DNA from 3 places in the Pseudonocardia sp. P-1 genome. Region 3 is predicted to be linked to each of the others. Evidence: predicted binding sites of a transcription regulator. Region 3 holds the regulator's gene; each other region holds the start of a gene.
The links. Region 3 encodes LexA, which represses DNA repair genes until DNA is damaged. Its sites were predicted from a motif close to CGAACACGTGTTCG; they were not measured.

Region 1 (2,263 bases), 2.3 Mb from region 3:
GCCGGGGTGCTGCTGCCGCTGGCGGGGGTGGTCTGCGCCCTCGCCGCGCCGACCTCGACCGGCCTGCTGTCCGTGGGCCTGGTGCTGCTCGGTCTGGGCTGGTCGGCAGCGGTGGTGGGCGGGTCGGCGCAGCTCACGGCGTCGCTGGCGGTGGCCGACCGGCCGCGGGTGCAGGGCTCGGTGGACGTGGCGATGAACCTGGCCGGCGCCGCCGCCGGGATCGTGGCCGGGGTGCTCGTGACGGTGTCGTCCTACGCGCTGCTCGGCGCGCTGGTGGTCGTGGCGACGGTGCCGTTCCTGCTGGTGGTCGCGCGCCCGGCCCGCACGGGACGCCCGGCGGCCGGCTGAGCGGGACCCTCAGCGACGGCGCTGGTGGAGCCACCAGCGCACCAGCACGACCAGCGCGGACAGCAGCGCGAGCAGCGACACGACCTGCCACGCCAGGGGCGACCCGATGCCGGTCGTCGCGAGGACCTCGTCGGCGACGTCGACCGGGACGGTCGCGAGCAGTTCGGACATATCACCCAGGCTACCGGCTCCGGGGCCGTCAACGGGCGGACACCACACGGAACGGGTGACCCGTCTACCCTCGCGGGCGTGCGACTGAGCCACTTCCGGGAACTGATGGAGGGCGAGTTCGGGCCGGTGCGGGCGGCGTCGCTGTCCCGCGACCACGTCTTCTCCGACCTCGGCGGCCGGACCGTCGAGCAGGCGATCGAGGCGGGTCTCGACCTGCGCCGGGTCTGGCGCGCGGTCTGCGCGGCCTACGAGGTCCCACCCGCACGGCGGTAGCGGCGTCCCGGGCGGTCGTGGGGACCGCTCGGCTCCCGTGGGTGCCCGGTCGGCGTGTCGCGGTGTCGGATCGAACGCGTGTTCGTCTACGGTTCCGCCAGGGCTCGCGGTACCGGTCCTGCGGCGCGGTGTCGGACGAGTTGTCCACAGGCGCCGATCCGGGCCCGTAACTGTCAGGGGTACCCCATACCGTTGTGGTGTGCCTCCCCGAAAGACACCAGCAGGACCCGATCGTCGACCACCAGCGAGGAGTCAAGAGATGTCCGCTCCGGACCGCGGCAAGGCGCTCGAACTCGCCCTCGCCCAGATCGAGAAGAACCACGGCAAGGGATCGGTGATGCGCCTGGGCGACCAGACCCGCGTCCCGATCAGTGCCATCTCCACGGGCTCCATCGCGCTCGACGTCGCGCTCGGCGTCGGGGGCATCCCGCGCGGCCGCGTCGTCGAGATCTACGGCCCGGAGTCCAGCGGCAAGACGACCGTCGCGCTGCACGCCGTCGCGAGCGCGCAGGCCGCCGGAGGCGTCGCGGCGTTCATCGACGCCGAGCACGCGCTCGACCCGGAGTACGCCAAGGCGCTCGGCGTCGACACCGACGACCTGCTGGTCTCCCAGCCGGACACCGGTGAGCAGGCGCTGGAGATCGCGGACATGCTGATCCGCTCCGGCGCGCTCGACATCATCGTCATCGACTCGGTGGCCGCGCTCGTGCCGCGCGCCGAGATCGAGGGCGAGATGGGCGACAGCCATGTCGGCCTGCAGGCCCGGCTGATGAGCCAGGCGCTGCGGAAGATCACCGGTGCGCTCAGCAACTCCGGCACCACCGCGATCTTCATCAACCAGCTGCGCGAGAAGATCGGCGTGATGTTCGGGTCCCCGGAGACCACGACCGGTGGTAAGGCGCTGAAGTTCTACGCGTCGGTCCGCATGGACATCCGCCGCATCGAGACCCTGAAGGACGGCACCGACATGGTCGGCAGCCGGACCCGGGTCAAGGTCGTGAAGAACAAGGTGGCCCCGCCGTTCAAGCAGGCGGAGTTCGACGTGCTCTACGGCGTCGGCATCTCCAAGGAGGGTTCGCTGATCGACGTGGGCGTCGAGCAGGGGATCATCCGCAAGTCCGGTGCCTGGTACACCTACGAGGGCGACCAGATGGGGCAGGGCAAGGAGAACGCCCGCAAGTTCCTCAAGGAGAACCCGGACGTCGCCGCCGAGGTCGAGAAGCGCATCAAGGAGAAGCTGGGGATCGGCGCCGTCGTCGACGCCGAGGAGACCAGCCCGGTCGAGCCCCTCCCGGCCCCGGTCGACTTCTGAGCGTGGCCGGCGAGCGCGACGGGTCCGGAGGCACGTCCGGACGGGACGGTGCGGAGCCGGTCAGGCCCCGCACCGTCCCGCTCGACGAACTGTTCGGCGTGACCCCGTCGGTCACCGACGAGCAGGATCCGCCCGCGATCCGGACCGCCGACCCGACCG
Region 2 (2,263 bases), 1.4 Mb from region 3:
ACAAGGCCCAGCTGATCGACTACAAGGACACCGGTCTGCTGCGGAAGTTCATCTCCGACCGCGGCAAGATCCGTGCCCGTCGGGTCTCCGGCAACTGCCGGCAGCACCAGCGGGACGTCGCCGTCGCGGTGAAGAACTCCCGTGAGGTCGCCCTGCTGCCGTACACCTCGACCGCTCGCTGAGGAAGGGGAGACACATGAAGCTCATCCTCAACGCCGACGTCCCGAACCTGGGTGCCCCGGGTGACATCGTCGAGGTCAAGGACGGCTACGGCCGCAACTACCTGCTGCCGCGCAAGCTCGCGGTCGTCGCCACCCGTGGCGCCGAGAAGCAGGTCGAGCAGATCCGCCGGGCCCAGAAGTCCCGCGAGATCCGCGACCTGGGCCACGCCCAGCAGGTCGACTCGCAGCTGCGCAACATCAACGTGACCGTCCCGGCCAAGGCCGGCGACACCGGCCGTCTGTTCGGCTCGATCACGCCGGCCCAGGTCGTCGACGCCGTCAAGGCGGCCGGCGGCCCGCTGCTGGACAAGCGCAGCATCGACGTCCCGGGTCACCTCAAGACCCTGGGCAAGCACCAGGTGCAGGTCCGCCTGCACCCGGAGGTCACCACCGAGCTGCCGATCGCGGTCGTCGCGAGCTGAGCGGTCCGGTGGTCGTTCGACCACCGAGCGTGAACAGGGCGGTGTCCGGAGCCATGCGCTCCGGGCACCGCCCTTTCGCGTGTCCGGGCCGGCCGGACGGGCGTCGCGCACACGGTGCGCAGTCCCGGATGGACGATCGACACCGATCGGACGACCCCACACCGGATGTCTTGTCACGCAGCCGACACGCCGTGCGGTGACGATCCACTCGTCGGGCGGGCCTGTGGACGCGCCGGGCGGCGAGCGGTCCGCCGGGCGCTCCGACACGCCCGTACGCGGCGTGCGACGACACGCCAGAGCAAAGTTGTCCACAGCTGTGAGTATGCCTCTGACCTGCGCAGACGGCCCGTTCCGGTCCCCTGTCCCCAGGTTGTCCCCAGCACGGTCCCGGGACGGGCGGCATCCGTGCACAGTTCATCCCCAGTTCGATCACCAGGCCGGTTCGCCACGGGCCCGCGGCCGACCTAGTGTCGGCCGTACCGGTACGCGAGCGCCTTGCTCCCCGGACCGCGCCCGCCGCGGTCCGTCGGGCACCGCGCCGGCCGGCAGATCACCGACGACGGTCGCGGGTGGCAGCACGTACCACTCGCGCGTCGAACGTGCGTTCGGTACTGTGTCCACCGGGGGTGACGCTGCGTATGGCTCTGACGGACGATCGTCCCGGCAACAAGCCCCGTGCGGTCCGTGACGGCGAGAAGGCCTCCGGACCCGGCGAGGGCGCCACGTTCGACCGTCAGCCCCCGCAGGACCTCACGGCCGAGCAGTCGGTGCTCGGCGGCATGCTGCTGAGCAAGGACGCGATCGCCGACGTCGTGGAGGTCCTGCAGCCGGAGGACTTCTACCGGCCCGCCCACCAGACCGTCTACGAGACGATCCTGGACCTCTACAGCCGTGGCGAGCCCGCGGACGCGGTGACGGTCTCGGCGGAGCTGCAGCGGCGCGGTGAGCTCGTCCGCCTCGGCGGCGCGCCCTACCTGCACACCCTCATCGCGACCGTGCCCACCGCGGCGAACGCGGCGTACTACGCCGAGATCGTCGGCGAGAAGGCGGTCCTGCGGCGGCTGGTCGAGGCCGGTACCCGGATCGTGCAGCTCGGCTACCACGGTGCCGACGGCGGCGACGTCGACGACGCGGTGGACCGGGCCCAGGCCGCGGTCTACGAGGTCACCGAGCGCACCACCACCGAGGACTACACGGTGCTGGAGGAGCTCCTCCAGCCCACGATGGACGAGATCGACGCGATCGCCTCCCGGGGCGGCCAGTCCACGGGTGTGCCGACCGGCTTCGCCGACCTCGACCAGGTCACCAACGGTCTGCACCCGGGCCAGATGGTCGTCGTCGCGGCCCGGCCGGGTCTGGGCAAGTCGACCCTGGGTCTGGACTTCGCCCGCTCCTGCTCCATCAAGAACGGCATGACCAGCGCGTTCTTCTCGCTGGAGATGAGCAAGTCCGAGATCGTCATGCGTCTGCTGTCCGCGGAGGCCCGGATCCGGCTGGCCGACATGCGCGCCGGCCGGATGTCGGACGAGGACTGGACGCGGATGGCGCGGCGGATGTCGGAGATCTCCGAGGCGCCGCTCTACATCGACGACTCGCCGAACCTGACGCTGATGGAGATCC
Region 3 (2,263 bases):
GGCCGACGGCGGGCGCGCCGTCGTGCTGCGGACCTACACCGACGCCTGGGTGTTCCCGCTGCCCGCCGGCGGACCGGCGACCGTCGACGCGCTGGTCGCGGCCCTGGGCGGGGCACCGCTGCCGGTGCCGTTGCCGGGGGAGGCGCAGGGTGAGGCGATCGCCCCGGACGGCCGGGGCGCGCTGCACTCCGGGAGCGAGGCGCGGGGCCTGACCGCGGCAGCGGTCACGGTCGTCCCGGGCGCGGTGTCCGCGGCGACCGTTCCGCAGGCACCGGTCGTGCCTCAGCCCGCCGCGGTGCCCGAGTACCGCACGTACCCGTCGTGGCTGCCTGCCGCGGGCGGGGCCGCGGCGCTCGGGGCTCTGCTGGCCGCCGGCGCCGTCGCGATGTCCCTGCACGGACGGCGCCGCCGGTCCCGCTGATCGCGGGAGCGGGCGCCGTCCGAGGAGGTCAGAGGCGGCGCAGGACCGCCACGACGCGGCCCAGGATCGACGCGTCGTCACCCGGGATCGGGTCGTAGGCGTCGTTCGCGGGCATCAGCCAGATGTGCCCGTCCTTGCGGCGGAACGTCTTCACGGTCGCCTCGCCGTCGATCATCGCGGCCACGACCTCGCCCTGCTCGGCCACCGGCTGCTGGCGCACGACGACCCAGTCGCCGTCGGTGATCGCGGCGTCGACCATCGAGTCACCCTTGACGTTGAGCAGGAACAGCGTGCCCTCGCCGACGATCTCGCGCGGCAGCGGGAACACGTCCTGCACGGCCTGCTCGGCCAGGATCGGGCCACCGGCGGCGATGTCGCCGATGAGCGGCACGAACGCCGGCGCCGGCCGCGCGGAACGCAGGTCGGCGGTGTCGGTGTCGGAGTCCGTCCCGTCGGTACCGGCGATCTGCTCCGGGCTGCGGACGTCGACCGCGCGGGTGCGGTTCGGGTCGCGCCGGAGGAAGCCCTTGCGCTCCAGGGTGCGGAGCTGGTGGTGCACCGACGAGGTGGACGTGAGGCCCACCGCGTCACCGATCTCGCGGACGCTGGGCGGGTAGCCGTACCGGTCCACCCAGTCCCGGATGACGGCCAAGACCTTCTTCTGCCGCGGGGTCAGGCCGCGGGTGTCGGCCGCGGGGTCGGGGAACTCCCGGACCTTCGCGGATCCCCGGTCCGCGGCGGTGCCGGTCACGCCGGGACCACCGTGTCCGGTGTCGTCCGCTGCCATCGCATTCGCCTCCTCGGGGTACTTACGGCGACGACCCTAGCCGCCACGGGCCCGTTCGCCAAACATGCGTTCGAAGTCGCCCGGGGCGTGTCGTGGATTCCGTCGGGCCGCGGTGGTACAACATCGCACACGCGTTCGATCGAACACCGGTTCGATCGAACGCGGTCCGCGTCGCCGTCCGGCCGCGCGGGGGCGACCGGCAGCGGGAACGGCAGCGGGGGTGGCGATCGTGGGTGCGGCGGTCATCGGGGACGTGACGGTCATCGGGCGGGTCCCGGGGTGCGCCACGACCGACGGGGTGCGGCCCGGCCGGGTGCCGGGCGTCGTGCGCCGTGCGGTGGCCGCGTCGGGTGTCCTGCTCGCCTCGGCGGCCGCGGTCGTCGCGCTCGGGGTGCTCGCCGACGTCGCGGTCGCCACCCACGGCCCGGCCGGGCCGCCCGCGGTCGGCGCACCACGCTGAGAACGTCCCCGGCACGGGCGACGACCTGCGGGAACGCGGTTGTTGTCGGTGCCGGGTGCTACACCGCTCGTACACCCGTTCGACCGGGCTCGGGGAAGGGCCGGTCGGCAGCGGGGGAGACGAGACCGCCCGGGGGACGGGCGGTCCGACGGCAGGAGGAACCATGCGAGAGCTCGACGAGCGGATCCGCGATCACGGCGCGGTCGGCTGCCTGACCGGCGCCCCGGCGCCCGGCACCCCCACCTCGCGCGCCCGGCGCGCCGCCCGGGAGCGGGTGCGGGCCGCCGACGGTCTCGCCGGTGCGGCCGGTGCCGGCTCGTCGGCCGCCGCGCGCGCGGCCCACCGGTGGGCCGCCCACGGGGCGCACGAGCGCGCACTGGCCGAGTCGGTGGCCCGCCATCCCGCCGCCCGTTCCCGGCGCGCTCCGGTGTCCGGCGCCCCCGGGTCCGGTGTCCCGGTGTCCGGTCCCGCCGGCGGTCCGAACCCCGCGGTCCTGACGCCCCGCTGCACCACCGCGGACCCGGCCCCGAGGGCGACGGCGACGCTGACGCGGCCCGCGCCGGCCGCGGCGCCGCCCCGTCCTCGGTCGGTGGCC

Region 1: a site for LexA is predicted at 864-877, ahead of recA (recombinase RecA). Genes of this name have one in related genera too.
Region 2: a site for LexA is predicted at 1,238-1,251, ahead of dnaB (replicative DNA helicase). Genes of this name have one in related genera too.

The regions. Positions count from the first base shown of each region.
Region 1 covers NZ_CM176614.1:1,489,487-1,491,749, reverse strand. The annotation lists gene AC0GKK_RS07145 (MFS transporter) at 1-348, shown strand, start outside; gene AC0GKK_RS07140 (hypothetical protein) at 358-519, opposite strand; gene AC0GKK_RS07135 (DUF3046 domain-containing protein) at 598-792, shown strand; gene recA (recombinase RecA) at 1,052-2,104, shown strand; gene AC0GKK_RS07125 (regulatory protein RecX) at 2,203-2,263, shown strand, end outside.
Region 2 covers NZ_CM176614.1:3,228,347-3,230,609, forward strand. The annotation lists gene rpsR (30S ribosomal protein S18) at 1-182, shown strand, start outside; gene rplI (50S ribosomal protein L9) at 197-643, shown strand; gene dnaB (replicative DNA helicase) at 1,282-2,263, shown strand, end outside.
Region 3 covers NZ_CM176614.1:4,664,547-4,666,809, forward strand. The annotation lists gene AC0GKK_RS22925 (hypothetical protein) at 1-421, shown strand, start outside; gene lexA (transcriptional repressor LexA) at 450-1,208, opposite strand; gene AC0GKK_RS22935 (hypothetical protein) at 1,438-1,668, shown strand; gene AC0GKK_RS22940 (hypothetical protein) at 1,832-2,263, shown strand, end outside.